DNA from 2 places in the Absiella sp. AM09-50 genome. Region 1 is predicted to be linked to the other one. Evidence: a T-box and tRNA genes for the amino acid it is inferred to sense, from the RefSeq annotation. Region 1 holds a T-box; the other holds one or more tRNA genes.
The links. The T-box of region 1 lies ahead of tyrS (tyrosine--tRNA ligase). A T-box ahead of a tRNA ligase gene usually reads a tRNA of that ligase, here a tRNA-Tyr.

Region 1 (10,485 bases):
TCGAAATAAGAAGATAACAATAGTTCTTTTTCCCGATTGATTGCACACATGGGTAAACGCAATATATTTTCACATTCTTTTTTACGTGATAATAAATATTTCACCGGTGCTGGGGATGCGTCACAAAAGGTCAAAGAAGCTTCTTTGTATAACTCTTTGCATAATCGATTGTCTTTTCTGCCTTCCTTAATAAAACGCTGCAGCTTCTCCATATTGAAATGTCCCATAACGGATATTAATCCATCCATGCCAATATCAAAGCCTTCATCAAAATAGCCATCCTCTCCGCTGTAGATTCTGAATAATGGGAATTCTTTTTTTAATTTCACGACCGTATCTAAGTCATGACTTGCCTGTTTCAGTCCTACGATATTTTTATGTTCATAGACAAGCTTACGAATCGTATCATATTGTAACTCTACACCACAGCGGCCTGGAACATTATACAACATGATATTGGAATCAATCGCAGAAGCAATTGCATGATAATGTTCATATAGTCCTCGCTGGGAAGGCTTGTTGTAGTAAGGTGTTACCACAAGAACACCGTCAATCGCATACTTTTGTGCTTTGCGAATCAAACGAATTGTATCACGTGTACAGTTTCTGCCACAGCCAAACCACACTTCACAATTCCCCTGTACAATCGATAAAACATGCTGTAAGACTGCATAGCGTTCTGCCTCTCTTAAAGTTGGTGTTTCGGCTGTTGTTCCACAGACAATAAAACCATCACATCCTTCTCTCATCAATCGTTTGACGATTTTTGTCAATGCATCATAATCCACTTCATTTTCTTTCGTAAATGGTGTAATCAAAGCGACCATTACTTTCTGCATCTAATCACCCCCGTAAAGTATTGGTTGGATCTGGCGGTCTTCTAAAGCCATGTCAGCAGTTTTTTCTAACAGATTCCACTTACTGACGATACTTCTTTCTTTTTCAAATGGTGCATCCTGAGCAAATGGAATCACAAAGAAATGTTTCAAATTGATCAGTGTAAAGATATTTTTTGCGCTGATGCTTAAGCCATCGTTGCTGGCTATGCCAAATACAATATTGCGATTATTTCTAAGCATTGCCTTTGCCGCAAGTGTTACCGGATGATCATATATTCCAAGCACCATCTTTGCGGCAACTGTCGCACTCATTGGCGCAATGATCATGATATCATAAGCATTGGATGGTCCAACCTTTTCCGCCTCTACTATTGTATGAATGACTGGCTTATGACTTGCCTTTTCCAGACGTGAAATAAAATCTTCATGTTGAAAGAAACGGGTATTACAGGTAAATACATTCTCACTGACAACTGCCTGTACATCGTTTTCTTCGCATAATTTTTCGAATTCTTTTAAAACTGCGGCATGATTACAGAATGAGCCGCAAATTCCAAATAAAATATGCTGATTTTTCATTTTATCAATTTCCCCCTGACATAATCGGCAATGATTTTCCCAGCACTTTCTGCACAGAACCTTCCTGGCAGATTTCCTTCTTTTTGATATGGAATACCTAGTTCCTTTGCACATTGCTTATCCACAACATCTGGTGTAGCGATATCAATGATCAAAGGTGCATTTTTCCATGAACGCATCAAGTCTGCATCCATAAGTTTCTCAATGGATGTGTTGATAATGACATCTCCACATTGTTTCCAATGCTTTGTGGTCATAAATGTATCATCTTCTATACAATCCCTGCGAATCACACGCACCTTTACATCCAGACTTTTTAACATACGATAAATCGCTTTCCCGCAATGTCCATAACCGATGATATCAATCTGGATATCATATAAACTTTTCGCAAGCGATGTAATCAAAAGATGCAGGATACCCTCTGCCGTCAATATGGCGTTTTCATCAATCACAGTCGTATCCTTCATATAATAGTATTTTTTCATAGGTAGTGCTGAGATATAAGAAGTTTCCATTCCTGAAAATATAATCATATCTTTTTGAATCTGCCAAAACATGGAAGGTACATGAACCAAAGAATCATACAGCTTCATATATCCTTCATCATCAATTCCTTTTACTGGTAAAATAATCGCATCCAGACGGGGCAATGTTAAAAAGTCACTATCCTCATCAATTGCGATGATTTCCATTTCCATATGCAGACTTTTACATACGTAACGCATTCTATCGTCACTGCAAACAACAGCAGTTATCATAACTATCTCTCCTCGTTATATCATATGTAAAAAATAGAAAATGGTCCCTAATTAAAAAGCAGGAATCTTTCGATTCCTACTGTTCAATTACAAAATAATTACGTTTTCCTTTTTTGATCAAGGTATGATTTTCACTGATCGCATTTGCACTGCTTACCACAAATGCAACATCCTGAATCTTTTCGCCATTGATCTGGATAGATCCCTGATTGATCCATTCTCTGGCTTCACGTTTACTGCTGGCAATACCTGCCGCAACCAGTGCGTCTGGCAAAGGCATGTTGTCATCTATAGATTTTGCTTCCATACCATGTAACGCATCTTTGATTTCATTTGCTTCTAAATCTTTGATATTGCCTCTGAATAATGCATTCGTGATTTTTAATGCTTTCTGATATTCATCTTCTCCATGTAAGTATGTGACAACTTCTCTGGCAAGTGCTTTTTGTGCTTCACGTTTATGTGGTTCTTTATTTAGACTATCTTCTAATGCATCAATTTCTTCTTTGCCTAAGAATGTCAGTTTCTTTAAGTAATCAATTACTTTGGCATCTTCAGAATTTACCAGAAACTGATACATTTCATAAGAACTTGTTTTTGATTTATCCAGCCATACAGTACCTGTTTCACTCTTTCCAAATTTTGTACCATCTGCTTTTGTGATCAAAGGCATTGTCATACCATAGCATTCTACATCTGCACCATGTTTTTTACGAATCAATTCCAAACCACTGGTAATGTTTCCCCACTGATCCTGTCCACCTAACTGTAAAGTACATCCTTTTGCTTCATAAAGGTGTAAGAAATCCATTGCCTGAAGAATCATATAAGAGAATTCAGTATAGCTGATACCACTTTCCAGTCTTCTCTTTACTGTTTCTTTATTGATCATGTAATTGATATTGAAGTATTTTCCAATATCACGCAAAAAATCAATTACACTTAAATCTTTTGTCCAGTCCAGATTATTTACCATTTCAAAGCCAAACAGTTCTTTGATCTGTGCACTTAGACAATCATAGTTGTGTTGTAATACTTCTTTCGTTAACATATTACGTTCCCCAGTTGCCTTTGGATCACCAATAAATCCTGTAGCGCCACCTACCAGCATCAATGGGTGATGTCCATGAGCAGCTAAACGTTTAGCGCATAATAAAGATGAGTAATGTCCAATATGTAAAGAATCCCCTGTAGGGTCTGTACCTATATAGAATGTCATTCCTCCGGCGTTTAATTTTTCTTCCAGATCAGGACTTGTCACATCATTGATCAGTCCTCTCCATTTCAATTCATCAAATAATTTCATTTCCATGTTCATAATTTCCTTTCTTCCATAAAAAAACGTCCTTGATCCAAGGACGCAATAACTACGTGGTACCACCTTAGTTCGCTTTTACAAGCGCACTTTCATCTCTTAACGTGAGAATACGGCTTTACTTTGCATAAAGCAGCTCCAAGGTGTATTTCACAGTTTTCTGTATGCATTCTCACCAGCCATGCACTCTCTATAACATTTCACTGTGCTCTTTTCTTTTCATAGCCTTTGTATTTAAGTATATGTATTTTATTTCGTTTGTCAATCTTATTTTGTAGATTTACGAGGTGTAAAGATATAGCTTAATTCAATTTCTTTATCCATAACTTCGTTTTCTTCTGTCAGCATCTTTGTCAACAAACGCATGGCGACAGCACCTAAGTCATAATCAGGAATCTTGAATCCTGAAATCTGAGGACGTGCCATTGCATTATATTTACTATCTAAGATACAAACTAATTCCATATCATCAGGAATACTCAAACCAGCTTCTTTTGCTGTATTTAATACAGCCATTGCCTGTGAATCACGATATGTGATGATAACATCATGGTGAATATTTCCACTCATATATTCTTTCAGGAATAAATAAGAAGAACGGTATTCTTTTGGAATTGCAATATAATTTTCAAACTTCATACCAGAATCAGCAAACGCTCTTTCCAGACCATCTTTTAATTGTTTGATCATCGCTGGATTCTTACGGTCTTCTACAAGTGCAAGATCTGTCTTTCCTGCTTTGATGCATTTCATTGCATAATCATATACCAGTTTTGCATAATCAACATAAACAGAACCTACTGTATCATCAGACATCTTATTGCCAATAACAACGATTGGAATCTGATAGTTTGTCAGCTGTTTCAATTCATCTTTATTCAGTTTATCATTGAAGATCACAACGCCATCCACACGTGATTTAATGATATTTTCAATGATATCATTCATTTCACTAATACCTTCTGTTGTTGTATGTAGCATAATGTTATATTTATAAATTTTTGCTACATCAATTAAACCATTGATGATTTGTCCAGTATAAAAATAGCTGGCTTCTGGAACGATCAATGCAATGGTTGTAGTCTTCTGTAATGCCAGACCCTGTGCAATTGCATTTGGCTTATAACCTAATTTTTCAATTGCCTCCTGTACCTTTACTCGTGTATCCTCACGTACTACTTCACTTCCGTTAATAACACGAGATACCGTTGCCAATGATACATCTGCTTCTTTTGCGACATCATAAATTGTAATTCTTTTCATAACAGTTATCCCTTCTGACCTTATTCGTCACTATCATCGGTGTCCAGCACCTTTTTTAAGCCATTAAATGCATGTGTTGCCGCTTTTAATGTGCCTTTTTTCAACTTGTTGACATTTCGTTTTACACGTTCGTCATTTTTTACACTTGTAATCGTGTCACTGATAGAGTCCATTGCTTTCGATACATGCTCATTCTCCATGATCGTATGAAGCCCATCACTAACACCATCCATTACTTTCTCACCAGCAGATACGACTTTTTCTTTGGCATTTTGTACATCCTCACGTTTCACAAACGCTTCTGTTTTTGTCTTGCCTTTTTCAAGCACATCCGCAGTGTCTTCTTTTAATTTTTTCAACCTTGCACTAATCTCTTCACTATCAACATTCTCAGAAAGCCAATCACGAAAGTCCTGATATAAACGACTCACTTCCTTTTTGGTATCATCCAGAAAGCTTTGATCACCATCTACATCATCTTCCATTTGAATAATGGTATATTTTGCTTCTTTTTCCATAGAATCTACTTCTTTTTCGCAGTCGTTTTCCATCATTCTTCTCCTTCCATATCGCTTCTGACAGCGGTTGTTGTATCTTCTTTTTTACTTTTTTGCAAAGCCCACTCTTTAATGGCGCCAAGATTTTCGATAATCGCCACCAATGCACTGCGCACAGCTGTTTTGCTGGCTTCATGTACAGTATCGATGGTATCGCTTAGCTCATTTAACGTGTTTAATGGTTTTTCGAGGGTTTCCAGTTCCTTATTTGCTGTATCCAGCGTTTTCGTCATACTGATAACTGCCTCATTCGCAGATTTTAAAAGAATGATCAGGTGTCTTACAAATATGATAAGAAACACCAATACGATAAAACCTAAGATTGGCAGACATTTTCCTGCCACAACACTTAACAAATTCAGTAACTGATCTAATTCCATAGGAACACCTCTCTCAATATATTACAACAATCTGTAACCATTTTCAACATTATTGAAAACTTTTTACAACATTTTTTAACTTATAAATATCCTTGCTGCTCATAAACAAGTAAACAGCAGGTCCACGTGATGCCAGCATCTTAGCTGCTTCTTCATCTTCTTTGATGACTTTTGCTTTGCTGCTAAGCTTAGCAAGATCATCAATCGTGATATCAATACCTTCCTCTTTTGCAGCATTTTCCGGGAAGTGGCAAAGATAAACTTCATCTGCTGCATCCAGTTCTTTCGCAAAACGATCCATAAAATAATAGATACGTGAATAGCGATCAGGTTTAAACAATGCGATAATTTTCTTGCCAGGATATTTGATTTTCGCTGCTTCGATCATATATTTCACAGCTGTTGGATGATGCGCATAATCATCAATATAGATATTACCATGGTTTTCTTCAATCGTAAAACGACGTTTTACACCTGGAAAGCTCTCTAATCCATTCTGTAGTACTTCAGCACGCAAGCCTTCCATAATACCTAATGCGATGACACCAAGGCTGTTCCATAATAAAGGTTTCCCAACAAACGGAAGTTTAAAACTGCCAAACAGATTTTTTTTGTATAACACATCAAAAGACATGCCATCTTCACCCTGCACAATATTGACAGCCTGCACATCATTATCGTCATGCAGACCATAATACAGATGCGCTGTGTTTACATTTAAACTTCTTGTACTTTCATCATCACCAAAGATGACAACGCCTTTTTTCACCTGATTAGCGAATGTTTCAAAAGCGTTACAATAATCTGCCATATCTTTATAATAATCTACATGGTCTAATTCAATATTGGTAATGATGGCATATTGTGGTTCATATGCCAGGAAATGGCGCTGATATTCACAGGATTCCAAAACAAAATACTTACTGTTTTCCGGCATTTCTCCTGTTCCATCACCGATCAGATAACCAGTAGGCGCAACAAGTGACATCACATGGGAAAGCATTCCTGTTGTGGTAGTTTTTCCATGGGTACCCGCTACAGATACACTGGTATATTCTTGTACCAGTTGTCCTAAAAATTCATGATACCAGTACACTGTTGCTTTGTTTTCAGCCTTTAGTTCTAAAGCTCTTTTTACTTCTGGGTTATCCTCATGGAATGCATTTCCAATAATGATTGTAGAGCCTTCCACAATATTTTTTTCATCGAATCCAGTGATTTGAATACCACGTTCTTCTAATGGTTTCTGTGTAAAGATATATTTTTCTATATCTGAACCGTTTACTTCATCTCCTCGATCATTTACGATTTCCGCAAGAGAAGCCATACCGCTTCCTTTAATACCTATAAAATGATACAGCATTTCATTCACCCCTTATTCTTCTTCCTTTAGCTTATATGTTTCTTTATCTGCTTCATGAACGGGTGTAGATTCCCCAAACAGGGAGATCTGCATCAGATCTTCTTCACTATCATTTTTTATATCATCAACCAGGATTTCATCAAGTGTCACATTATTGATTTCTTCAATCTCATCCATGCGTTTGATTTCAACATCATCACTTGGTGTTTCAACTGGTGTCTGTTTCGCCTTTTCTTTCGCGGCAATTTCTTCTTTTGCCTCTTCTTCAAATTCTTCTAATTCACTAACACCATAATATGGTGAAATAATCGTTCCTAATGGATTAGGCTTTTTCTTCACAGAGGAAGATTTCTTCAAGATATCAACGCTTTGTTTTCTCTTGATTTCTTTTTTCTTCTTTTCTTCTTCTTTTGCGCCAAAGATTGGTGATATCACTGGTGTAAACTCAAATTCTTTCTTTTCGTTTTTCTGTAAGACAGGACGCTGTTGTACGATTGTCTTTTTTTCTTTTACTTCAGGTTTTACCTGAGGAGCATCATCTTCCAGATCTATACTTACAAACTTTTTCTTTTCTTCCTTTGTCTTTACTTTATCAGTTCGCTCAAAGGTACGTTCTTCTTCATAAGTATACAAATCTTCCCTTACAGGTTCCTGTTTTATTGTTTTTTCTTTTTTTGGTTCTTTAAATTCTATATTTTCCAATTCATCTTCTACGATGATATCTGCATCAGATTCATCAAATAACAGATTCACAAACTTCTTAAAAACACCCATTCTTTTATGCCTCCTTATTTATCTAATGCTTTCAAAAAGGCATCAATTTCATCTTTTGTTTTTCTTAGTTTAGACACGAAGCGTCCAGTTTCTACACCATCTTTTACACCTACAAAGCTTGGGATTCCCATAATCATCTGATCCTGAGCAATTTCCATACACTGATCTCTGTCCACATAGTAGAAATGATAATCAGGATATGCTTTTACTAAATCAGGCATAAAACCCTTTATAAATTGACAGTCTGGACACCAGTCAGCACTGAAGGTGAACACCTGTACGCCTTTTTCATGATACGCTTTTTCAAATTCTTCCATTGAAGTGATTTCATTCATATATTCTTTCATGATCACACGCAGCCTTTCTTACCGAGATTTCTACTCACTTTATTTATTATATCATCATTTTATGAAAAATAATTTCTTTATTTCATAAATTATCTTAATTTTCATTTTTGATAGGATACTTCTTCCAGACAGCACGATAAATTGGTTGTCCTTTTTCCATGAATTTGCGTTCATATTCACTGATTGCATCCTCATCATGTTCATTTCTTCTGAAATCTACACTGAAATCATGTAAAAACCAGCCGCACTTTTGAAATTCAATAACAGAATATTCAAATAAAGAACTATTGTCTGTTTTCATTTGAATTTCTCCATCATCATTTAATATATCTGCATATTGGCGGATAAATTTTTCATTTGATAAGCGTTTTTTATGTGCACGTTTTTTTGGCCATGGATCAGAAAAGTTTAGATGAATCACATCTACTTCTCCTTTTTCAAACCAATCGCTGATGTTTTCTGCATCATCATTGATAAATGCAACATTGCTCATCGCTTCTTCTAATTTTGTATATTTACGAACAGCGAGTGCAGCAACATTATTGTTTTTTTCAATACCGATCCAGCCATTTTCTGGTTGTTTCTGACTCATTAAAATCCAATAATCGCCCTTTCCTGTACCAATTTCTACATGCAGGACCTCTTTATTTAATAGCTGTTTCCATTTCCCAGCATACGTGCTTGGTTCTTTGATTACTACTTCCTGTTCCTTTAAAAAGTCTTCTGCCCAAGGCAGTTTACGCATTCTCATAAGTACCTCACTATTTCGCTAATTTTTCTAATGCTTCTGCATAGATTGCAGTTGCGCATAATAAATCATCGACGCGGATTCCTTCATCTTTTTGATGACATCCGCCAACAAACATTCCTTCTGGCTGTGTACGGTTTGGAAATTCAGGACCAAATGCCACAAAGTTAGGGAATTTCTTTGCGTAGGTACCTCCGCCAATGGTCATATTTGGTGTTGTTTCATCCTTGCTGTATTTACGATACACATTACTCAATGTAGTTACCAGTTCACTGTTAGGATCTACATATAATGGCTTTGTATCTTTTTCTAATGTGATATCTAAAGCATAGTTGATTGCTTTTGCTTTCTTATGGAAACCAGCCATCACGATATCAGCATTTGTTTCTAATGGATAACGAATATCAATCGTGATTTCTACATGTCCGTTTTCAATATTCACAATACCGGTATTCATTGTTAGAAAGCCCATGGTTGCACTTTCCATAAAGATATCCACTGGTTTTCCCTGCCAGTCGTGTAACATTTCATATGTATCCGCTGCAAATTTATCATGAAAACAATTTCCTACAAAGTTTAACAAATGAAGTGCTGCATTATTTCCAAGATATGGCATTGCGGCATGGGCAAATGCTCCTTCAATCATCAGTTCAGCTTTTTCACCAGTATATGCTACACTACCTTTTAAACCATTTGATTTCAAATAGAAATCAAACATATCTGTGGCACGATCATTCCATTCTTTTACAACACAGCTCGCTTTGCCAATAACGATATTCATACGTTCTCCAGCATGCATAGATTCGATTACCGTTTCAGTATCTCCACTTATTTGCACATGTAGACCGCCTTTTTCACCATAAATTACTGGAAATTCCGCATCTGGTGTAAATCCAATGGTAGGTACTTCTGCATGTTTCACATAGTAATTCATACAATCCATGCCACTTTCTTCATCACATCCAAGAATCAGCATGATTTTTTTATTCAGTTTCACATGATTATCTTTTAACATTTTTAACGCATAGAATCCACTCATGGCAGGTCCTTTATCATCTAATACCCCACGACCAAATAGATATCCGTTTTCTTCAACCATAGCAAAAGGATCTTTACTCCATCCTTCACCAACAGGTACTACATCAAGGTGTGCAAGCATACCAACACTTTCTTCACCTTCTCCATATGTAATAACGCCGGCATAGCCATCGATATTTTTTACTGTAAAACCTTCTTTTTCACCAAGAGCCAGCATGTGGTCTAATGCCTTGCGGCATCCTTCTCCAAATGGTGCACCTTCTTTAGGTGTATCTTTTATACTAGGAATCGCAATGATACCTTTTACATCTTCTATTAAATCTTCTTTATACTTTTTTACTTCTTCTAACCAATCCATTTCGTTCACCTCGCCTACTATTTTACCATAGCTTTCTCAACTTACCTATGCTTTTTTACATTTTTTTCAGAAATTATTTCTATAAAATCGTAAAAATTAATATCTCACAATGATTAGATTTTATTTTCAGTATATATATGAGAAAAAATGCTTTTACATATGA
Region 2 (10,485 bases), on a different contig from region 1:
GAATAGATATGGATACAGAACTAGAAAAAATATTTGTGCAAACATATGGAACCAGCAAAAAAAGATATACACCAGCAATGGAAAAGAAAGAAATTATAACAGAACCTAAAATATCAATTATAAAAAAACCACAATGTATTCTTGTGGATGGATATAATGTGATACATGCCTGGCCTGAATTAGAAGAATTAGCAATGCAGAATTTGGATGCAGCACGAACAAAACTAATCAATGCCATGTGTAACTATCAAGGATACAAAAACTGCCTGTTGATTCTTGTTTTTGATGCCTATAAAGTACAAGAAGGTGTTGGATCAATGAACCAATATCATAATATCTATGTTGTTTATACACGGAAAGCACAGACAGCGGATATGTATATTGAACGAGCTACACATAAAATGGCGAATGAATATCAGGTTAGTGTAGTCACATCAGATGCTATGGAACAATTGATTGTGATAGGTCAGGGTGCTGGAAGAATGTCATCAAGAGAATTAAAATTAGAATTAGAACGTATTGAAAAACTTGAGATGAGCAGTTATGAACATACACAGAAAAAATATCGTACATATCTGTTAGAAGATGTAAAAAAATATATGGATGAAGAAAGCAGTGAGGATTAGTTATACATTACATAACAAACCTTGCTGTTTTTTTGTGAAAAAGGCATTATGAGGTGATTAAGCTATGATATGTGTTAAAATAAAAGAAAGAGGTGATATTATTATGCGTATGAGTTGGGATAAAATAATGAGTGAAAAAAGAATTCCAGATAAAGAAAAAAACGAAGCTAACCGCTTCCGCAGTGAAATAGAAAGTGATTATCATAGAATTATAAGAAGTGCTTCCTTTCGTCGTTTACAAGATAAAACACAAGTATTTCCCCTTGACCAAAGCGATTTTGTAAGAACCAGACTGACACATTCACTAGAAGTGTCATCTTTGGCGAAATTGATGGGGAAGCAGGTATGTCAGAAAATTTCAGAAATGAATCTTGAAAGTGAAGAAGAATTACCAGACGTACAAAAAGCTATGGAGATTTTGAATTGTGCAGGATTATTACATGATATCGGAAATCCGCCATTTGGACATTTTGGGGAAACTGCAATACGAAACTGGTTTAAAAAAAATCTGAATATCAAACAATTTCATGGCAAGCCATTAACAGATGTTTTGGATGAACAACAGATATTAGATTTATATAATTTTGAAGGCAATGCGCAGGCATTACGAATAATCACAAAGCTACACAGACTGATAGGACCAAATGGGTTACACTTGACATCTTCGGTAATGGATACAATCATTAAATATCCAGTAAATTCTATTGAAAAAACGCAGGCAGAAAATAATGCAAACAGAACGCTGCTACAAAAGAAAATTGGATACTTCCAAAGTGAAGAAAATCTGTTTCAAAAAATCAAAGAAAATACAGGAACAGGAATAAGCAGAAATCCATTATGTTTTATATTAGAAGCAGCAGATGATTTAGCTTATACATTTGCAGATTTAGAAGATGGATATAATAAAGGAATGTATTCATATGATGATTTATTACAGGTTATACAATCAGCTGAGGATTCATATGGTGCAGAATTATTGATGAAACTTCTAAAAGATGCGAAAGAATTAGAAGATAGTGATGATGATCCATATAAAGCTGCGGTATTTGGATGGCTGACAAAAAAACAATTATTTTGTGTATCTCAGATTACTATGGCATTTATTGAACATTATGAAGAAATCATGACAGGACAATTTACACAAGAATTAATCACAACAGGAAGTCAGGGCGCACTGATTAATAATCTGAAAAAATTCGCATTTGAGCGAATATATAATCATTCTTCCATTCTTCGTATAGAATTGATGGGGAATGAAGTGATTACTTTTTTATTAGATCGTTTTGTGGATGCTTTAATTTCATATGATAGTACTGAAGATATTAGTGAGATACAAATGAAATATATCCAGCTAATGTCTAAAAATTATTTGGATAACTACCATGAAGAATGCAAAAGTGGATTAAGTGATAATCAAAAATTATATCGCAGACTTTTATTGGCTACAGATTTTGTGTGTGGAATGACAGACAGCTATGCAAAACAGTTATATAGAGAATTAAATGGAATGGGATGAATGTGATGATTCATCTCTTTTTATGATAAAGCAAATTAAAAAAATTATATCGTTATAAGAGATTCAGATAATAGATGAATTTATATTAGGATGATATGTATTTTATAAGAAATTATGTTATGATAATACATGAGGTGTATTTAAGGATGAAATTATTGTTGATTGTAGCAAATGATGAATTTATTGATGAAATAACATCTGCGCTGATTCAGGGTGGCTTTACTGCAACAGAAGTTGCAAGCACAGGTGAATTTGTTAGATATGGTGAAACTATTTTATTGCTTGGAGTTGAAGAAAATCAAGTTGAACAAGTGATTGATAAATTGCGTAATGCAAGCCGCCATCATAATAAAGATAAAAATTTACCGTTTTTTGGCAAGGTTTTAATCTATCAAATTGCGTTAGATGAGTATGCAAAGATTATTGGAATGGGTGCCAGTTAGTTTTGTAAATCGTCTAAAGGCCTTTTATTAAGGGAGATTTAAGGCTTAAGAAAAAAATAAATAAAAAAATTAAAAAAAAGAAAAAAAGTTGTTGACAGATATAAATGTAGATGGTATTATATTAGGGCACTGAGGCAAGGAAGTGCTAAGAAATAAAGAGTTGGAGGTTTAGCTCAGTTGGGAGAGCGTCTGCCTTACAAGCAGAGGGTCAGCGGTTCAAGTCCGTTAACCTCCACCATGAATTTGCCGACTTAGCTCAATTGGTAGAGCAACTGACTTGTAATCAGTAGGTTGGGGGTTCAATTCCTCTAGTCGGCACCATCTTAATAAAAAAATGCTGGGGAGGTAGCGAAGAGGCTAAACGCGGCTGACTGTAACTCAGTTCCTTATGGTTCGGCGGTTCGAATCCGTCCCTCCCCACCATACTTCTTGGGGTATAGCCAAGCGGTAAGGCACCAGACTTTGACTCTGGCATTCCACTGGTTCGAGTCCAGTTACCCCAGCCAATCAATAAACAATAAATGACCCGTTAGCTCAGTTGGTAGAGCATCTGACTTTTAATCAGAGGGTCGGGCGTTCGAATCGCCCACGGGTCACCATTTATTGCGGATGTAGTTCAATGGTAGAACTTCAGCCTTCCAAGCTGACTACGTGAGTTCGATTCTCATCATCCGCTCCATCTATGAAACGTACACCAATCGCAAGGTTGGTGTTTTTTTGGCTGAAGTCTGCTATTGGACGGTTCCTGTGGGGGATTTGGTTATATAGATTGATTGGCTGGGGACGAACCTGGAATGCGATCGCTTGGCCTACGAACATTTAAGGTGCATTTTTATTAATATGACATGGTGGGGACAATGTTTTCCGCTGACCATTACGATAATTGCACTTTTTTAACTAGTCATAGGTTGTTTTTGCTATTTTAAAAATTTTTTAGGATTTTCACACCTTTTTTACGTATATATATAATGTAGGGAGTGTGATAATATGTATCTAATGATAAAACTCTCATTAATTGTTAACAATGAGATAGAAAAAGACCTTTTAGATTATGAGAAAAATTTTAAATCAGAAGTAGGAAGAATTCACGACATCTTTTTGAAAGAGCATAAGACATACGAATATCGCTATAAGGATATTAGCAATCGGATATCTTACAACTCTAAGCATCTGGTTTTGGCAGAAGCAAAAAATTGGTTTAATGAGAAAGAAGAAACACCATTTCGATTTTGCTATTCCAGTTATTGGAGTAATTCCTCATATTGGATTAAAGAAAATTTGATTTTAGAGTTAGGGCTGTCGGATAGAAAACGTAAGTTGTATGTTCCTTTTTATCAAAATGAGCAACAATTAAAACGATTGAAGATGGGAAAACCAATGAATCTCCAAATTGTACATAGCCATCAGAAATGGTACGCTGTCATTTATTTGCAATTACAAGAAAGACGAATATATTCGAAAAAACAGATGGGAATTGATATCGGAATCAAGGTACCTGCTGTTGTTGCAACGAGTGAGGGTAAAGTTCGCTTTTTTGGTAATGGTCGTGAAATACGTTATCGTCAAAGACAATTACGTGGTCACATCAAAAAGCTGCAAAAAATGAAACAATATAAGAAACTAATCGCTTTTAAGCATAAATTAAGCCATGTATTAACAAATTATGATCATCAAATATCAAGACAAATTGTAGATTTTGCTGTTAAAGAAAATATTGGTGTTATAAAAATGGAAAAATTAACAAGAATCAATCGAAGGTTCAATGTTCGTAAATGTGAAAATATATATTTATGGTCATATCGACGTTTACAGGAATTTATTGAATATAAAGCTGAGCTGGAAGGAATAGAAGTACGTTATATAAATCCATATATGACTTCACAAAAATGTCCGAAATGTGGTAAAATCAACCATGCAGATGATCGTGATTATCATTGCTCCTGTGGTTATCATGCCCATCGTGATGTTGTAGGAGCACTTAATATTCTACAAACACTATAATCACAGAAATGTGATTAGCCCATAATATCCTTGTATACAGTTATGGGACGGGAGAAGGCACTCCACATGCGAAATGCACGAAACCTGCCATAGAGTTCGAACCTTAAAAGAGCGTGTTGAAATTTTGGTTTCAGCATGCTTTTATTTTGAGTATTTACAAGTATTTGACGCTAAATTTACAGTATTTGGTGCTGGATTATAATGCAAATTTATATTTCTAATGATATAATGAATGAGTAGTTTATAAGGAGGAATTTTTATGTCAACACCACATAATGCAGCACAACCTGGAGATATTGCCAAAACAGTTTTAATGCCTGGAGATCCTTTGCGTGCGAAATATATCGCAGAAACTTATTTAGAAAATCCAGTCAAGTTTAATACAGTCAGAAATATGTTTGGCTATACAGGAACATATAAAGGACATAAGGTATCTGTAATGGGCTCTGGTATGGGAATGCCTAGTATTGGTATCTATTCTTATGAGTTATATAAATTTTATGATGTTGAAAACATTATACGTATCGGCAGTGCTGGTGCTTATACGGATACTTTAGAATTATACGATTTGGTTTTAGCAGAAAGTGCTTGGAGTGAATCTACATTTGCTTTGGCTCAGGCTGGTAAATCTGGTGATATTCAATATCCTAGTGATTCTTTAAATGACGTATTAGAAAACGCAGCACAAAAATTAAACAAGCATTTAACAAAAGCACGTATCCATTCAAGTGATGTATTTTATCACGAAGATAATGTTGATGATCATAATGATTTTTATCAGAAACATGGATGTGTATGTGTTGAAATGGAAAGCTTTGCTTTATTCCACAATGCGTCGATTCTAGGCAAAAAGGCGGCTTGTTTATTGACGATTTCTGATTCTTTGGTTACACATGCAGGGGCGAGTGCTGAAGAACGTCAAACTTCTTTCAATAATATGATGGAAGTTGCATTGGAAGCCACGATTCAATTATAATCAAAATTGTATTCCTTAATCGTTTAAGGAATACTTTTTTTATCTAGTCACTATTACAAAAAGCATAAAGGCATATGATTTGACTTCTTATATATTATTTCCTATAATGTGAATATCCCACCACCGGTGGGGGGAGGTAATCTATGACGCCAGAAAGAAAAAAAGCATTACAGAATTTAAAAACAGCAAAAGGTCAGCTGGAAGGTATCATTAAAATGATTGAAGATGATCGTTATTGTATTGATATCTCAAATCAGATTTTCGCTTCCACTGCCTTGTTGAAAAAAGCAAATATGCATATACTAAGCGGGCATTTACAAAGTTGTGTAAAAAACGCAATGAACGAACAAGACAGTGATGAAAAATTAAAAGAGATAGAGGATATTATATCTATACTATTGAAATAAGGAGGTTATTATGCGAAAAACATATCATGTGGACGGCATGAGCTGTGCGTCCTGTGCAGCTGCTGTTGAAAGAATTTTAAAAAAACAGGATGGTATTGAAAATGCAGAAGTAAATTTGATTTTGAATGAAGTAACCATCACTTCTAAACAAAAAATCAACACAGAAACATGTGATAGAGCATTACAAAAAGCAGGCTTTTCTTTAAGCGAAAAAGAAGAATCTCATAGTGAAACATTCGCTGTGGAAGGAATGAGCTGTGCCTCCTGTGCTGCCAGTGTGGAAAGAATTCTATCAAAATTTGACGATATCCAGCAGGCGAGCGTAAATCTGGTATTGAATCAGGTTACGATATCATACACAAAACGTGACTTTGACGCATGGAAGTCAGCAATCGCAAAAGCTGGTTTCACGCTGAAGGAAAATGCAGTATCATCGACTTGCCTTTTAGATATCGAAGGGATGAGCTGTGCTTCCTGTAGCAGTTCTATTGAGCGAGTACTTAGAAAAAAAGAAGGTATCATCTCTGCAGATGTAAACTTAGTGATGAATCAGGCAACCATATCTTATGATCATCAAAAAATTAAAATCTCTGAAATGATACAAGCAATTGAAAAGGCTGGTTTTCATGCACATATCCATAAAGAGGAGAAAACTCAGACAATAAAAAAAGACTATGAAAGTCTACGTGTCTATATCACCTTAGGCATTGCTGCAGTTTTATTATATATCGGAATGTCACACATGCTGGGTAGTTTTGAGTTACCATTACCTGATATCATTTACTATAAGACACACCCTTTTAATTTTGCGTTTATCCAATTCATCTTAGCAACGATCATATTGATCTTAGGCAGCCATTTCTTTACACGTGGAATTAAAGCACTTATTCATAAATCACCAAATATGGATACACTTGTCGCAGTTGGTACAGGAAGTGCCTATTTATATTCTTTAGTATCGCTTATTCAAATTATGCAGGGCAACATGCATGCTGTTCACACTTTATATTTTGAATCAGCAGGCGTGGTTGTTGCACTTGTTCAATTTGGCAAGCACTTAGAAAGTATTTCAAAGAAAAAATCAACAGGTGCGATATCTGCTTTGTTGCAGCTGCGCCCTGATGAGGCAACCTTACTTCGAGATGATAAAGAAATCACGATTCAAATAGATGAAATCAATGAAGGAGATCTGCTGGTAGTGAAACCTGGAGAGCATATCCCAGTTGATGGAATTGTGGTAGGCACAGGTGCAAATGTGGATGAAAGCATGTTGACAGGTGAAAGTATGCCAGTCAAAAAGCAAAATGGAGATGCTTTAATTCAGGGTACGATTGATCTTGATGCACGTATGGTTATGAAATGCAGCGCTACACAGGAAAATACAACATTATCTAAGATAATTCAAATGGTAGAGGAGGCACAGGGCAAAAAAGCACCAATTGCCCGTATTGCGGACCGTATTTCTTTATATTTTGTACCTACAGTTATGCTTATCGCTTTTATTGCCGGTATATTATGGTATATTGCCACAAAAGATTTCTCTTTTGCATTAACAATATTTGTAAGCGTTCTGGTTATCGCTTGTCCATGTGCTTTAGGATTAGCAACTCCTACAGCAATCATGGTTGGTACTGGAAAAGCAGCCCAGCTGGGTATATTTATCAAGAGTGGGGAAGCACTGGAAACTGCCAGCCAAATTGATACGATTGTTTTTGATAAAACTGGAACCTTAACCATTGGTCAGCCAGTTGTTACAGATATAGCAACCTCAAAACATGAAAAAGAAGTTCTGGCATTGGCTGCAGCTTTAGAACAAGGCAGTAAGCACCCTCTTGCAACTGCAATCTTAAAGAAAGCCGCAGATGAGGATATCAAAATTCCATCATTAGCACAAATTAAAACCATCAATGGACAGGGATTGGAAGCTGATTATGAAGGTAAAAAATTATTTATCGGAAACAAATCAGATAGCACAGTGTCAAAGCAATTTCAAAATCAGGAAGAAAAATATCGTAAAGAAGGTAAAACTGTGGTCTATCTGTATTTGGAAGATGAACTTTTAGCAATATTTGCAATTGCTGATCAGTTAAAATCAAATGCGAAAGAAGTAGTTACACAACTACGAAATCAGGGCATTGATGTTGTAATGTTGACAGGAGATCACAAAATTACAGCGCAGGCAATCGCAAAACAGGCAGGCATTGAACATGTGATTGCACAGGTACTGCCTGATCAAAAAGGAAATCAGGTACAGATGCTGCAACAACAAGGTAAAAAAGTTGCCATGGTTGGTGATGGTATCAATGATGCAGTTGCCTTAATGCAAAGTGAAGTAGGAATTGCTATTGGCAGTGGCAGCGATGTTGCTTTAGAAAGTGCGGATATTGTCTTAATGAAAGATAATCTTCAGGACGTTTTACAAGCAATCCGCTTGTCAAAAGCTGTTATCAGAAACATTCATCAAAATTTATTCTGGGCATTCTTCTATAATTCTTTGGGTATCCCAATTGCGGCTGGTGTCTTACATCTGTTTGGCGGCCCATTGTTATCGCCGGTATTTGCAGGCGGGGCAATGGCATTAAGCTCTGTTTGCGTAGTATCCAATGCATTGCGTTTGAGAAATTTTAAATAACTTTATGAATAGGATAGTGATTTCATAAGGAAAATATAGTACAATTATCTCATCAAGAAAGAGGTGTCTTATGGATAATACAAAATTTTGGATCCTATTTATTGTTATTATGGTTGTTATGGTTGTAGGAACACAGCTATATAAACGATATCTATTAAAACGTTTTATGAGTACGTTGAAAAATCGTGAGTTTGATGCATTTTTTAAGATTGCTGATGGGTTTGCCAGCAAATATTTCTTTCCTTATTTCAATCGTCTATATATGAAAATGAATGCCTATATGATGATGCCGGATTATAAAAAAGTGGAAGAAACCTTTGATGAATTATTATCCCTTCGTTTGAATAAAAAACAAAATCTTGATGTAAGTGTAAAAGCATTTTATTACTATCTTGATGAAGAAAAAAGAGGGAAATGTAAAGAATTGCTTGAGCGTATCAAATCGCTGGGTCAAGATGCAGTTTATGAAGAATGTAAGATGATGTATGATATTTTATTATGTGATAAGTTTGATTATATTGATTCTATGCAAAAACAATTAGATCAAGTGGAAGGCTGGAATAAAGGTATGATCTGTTATATGCTGGCCGTACAATATCACAACAAGAAAGACAAAGAGAATGAAAAGAAATACCTGGATATGGCTTCAGAAGAGTTAAAAGAATCCCCATATGCAGCGAAAATAAACAAAATGAAAGAAGACAACAAGTCCTAAGGATGGCGTTGTCTTTTCTTTTTCCTGATATTTCATGGGCATCATAATTGCATGAGTTTTTCATATTTCGTTATACTAATGCCAAGGAAGGAATGTGTAAATTATGAATATACGTAAACGAGATGGCAGTTATCAGGTATTTGATGAAGAAAAAATCAAACAGGCAATAAAAAAAGCATTCATCGCTACCCATAACGAAATAAAGGAAACAACATTAGAAGAAATTTGTGATGCAATAAAAAAGCAGATGTCACAAAGAGAGGAAATCAGTGTGGAATGGATTCAGGATATGGTAGAGGAACAGCTGATGAAATTCCAGTTTTACAAAGAAGCAAAAAATTATATTCTTTATCGATCTAAGCGAAGTGAAAATCGATTATTATTAAAACAATTTTGTGAAGAACTACTGGATGAAGAATTGATGCATATTTTTCAACAGATACAAAAGGATTTCCCGCAGGAAGCATATCAATTATCTATGTTAAAACAGAAATTTCATACTTTTTTGAAACCAGATATGGAACGGGATGAACGCCTGGCAATGCTGATCAAAGCCAGTGTAGAATCCATCAGTAAGGAAGCACCTAAATGGGAGCATATCGCAGCACGTTTTTTATCCTATCAGCTGCATCAGGATATTTCCGCACGCATGAAACGCTTATCAATCAATAGTTTTTATGATAAAATCGTATACTTAACGAATCAAAAAATATATGGAGATTATATCTTAAAAGCATATGACGCAAAATCCATTCATGAATTATCGGCATATCTGGATGATACACGCGATCATTTGTTCACCTATAGCGGTTTGGATCTGTTATCGAAACGTTATCTTCTATGTTCCCATCAACATGAGATCATGGAAACACCACAGGAAATGTTTATGGGCATTGCCATGCATTTAGCTATGAAGGAACAAGATCAGGTATACTGGGCAAAACAGTTTTATGATATGTTAAGCAAGCTGGAGGTAACGATGGCTACACCAACCATGTCGAATGCCAGAAAACCATTTCATCAACTATCTTCCTGCTTTATTGACACGGTAGATGATACGTTAAAAAACATTTATAAAAGTATCGACAACTTTGCGCAGGTAAGCAAGTATGGCGGTGGCATGGGAATGTATTTTGGAAAAATCAGAGCAAATGGCAGTGATATCCGTG

Region 2: it encodes a tRNA-Tyr, which carries the amino acid that the T-box ahead of tyrS (tyrosine--tRNA ligase) is inferred to sense. The anticodon was not compared.

Annotation. Positions count from the first base shown of each region.
Region 1 covers NZ_QVFI01000010.1:83,905-94,389, forward strand. The annotation lists gene dapA (4-hydroxy-tetrahydrodipicolinate synthase) at 1-839, opposite strand, end outside; gene DW114_RS10455 (dipicolinate synthase subunit B) at 840-1,418, opposite strand; gene DW114_RS10460 (hypothetical protein) at 1,415-2,179, opposite strand; gene tyrS (tyrosine--tRNA ligase) at 2,256-3,485, opposite strand; T-box leader at 3,531-3,726, opposite strand; gene DW114_RS10470 (LacI family DNA-binding transcriptional regulator) at 3,762-4,757, opposite strand; gene DW114_RS10475 (hypothetical protein) at 4,778-5,308, opposite strand; gene DW114_RS10480 (histidine kinase) at 5,308-5,694, opposite strand; gene murC (UDP-N-acetylmuramate--L-alanine ligase) at 5,744-7,057, opposite strand; gene DW114_RS10490 (internalin) at 7,070-7,831, opposite strand; gene DW114_RS10495 (thioredoxin family protein) at 7,846-8,178, opposite strand; gene trmB (tRNA (guanosine(46)-N7)-methyltransferase TrmB) at 8,273-8,929, opposite strand; gene pepV (dipeptidase PepV) at 8,940-10,322, opposite strand.
Region 2 covers NZ_QVFI01000007.1:23,952-34,436, reverse strand. The annotation lists gene DW114_RS08120 (translation factor GTPase family protein) at 1-626, shown strand, start outside; gene DW114_RS08115 (deoxyguanosinetriphosphate triphosphohydrolase) at 691-2,142, shown strand; gene DW114_RS08110 (cyclic-di-AMP receptor) at 2,289-2,585, shown strand; tRNA gene DW114_RS08105 (tRNA-Val) at 2,748-2,823, shown strand; tRNA gene DW114_RS08100 (tRNA-Thr) at 2,831-2,906, shown strand; tRNA gene DW114_RS08095 (tRNA-Tyr) at 2,925-3,008, shown strand; tRNA gene DW114_RS08090 (tRNA-Gln) at 3,016-3,091, shown strand; tRNA gene DW114_RS08085 (tRNA-Lys) at 3,109-3,184, shown strand; tRNA gene DW114_RS08080 (tRNA-Gly) at 3,191-3,264, shown strand; gene DW114_RS08075 (RNA-guided endonuclease InsQ/TnpB family protein) at 3,573-4,586, shown strand; gene deoD (purine-nucleoside phosphorylase) at 4,846-5,562, shown strand; gene DW114_RS08065 (metal-sensing transcriptional repressor) at 5,706-5,969, shown strand; gene DW114_RS08060 (heavy metal translocating P-type ATPase) at 5,980-8,601, shown strand; gene DW114_RS08055 (hypothetical protein) at 8,672-9,316, shown strand; gene DW114_RS08050 (ribonucleoside-diphosphate reductase subunit alpha) at 9,420-10,485, shown strand, end outside.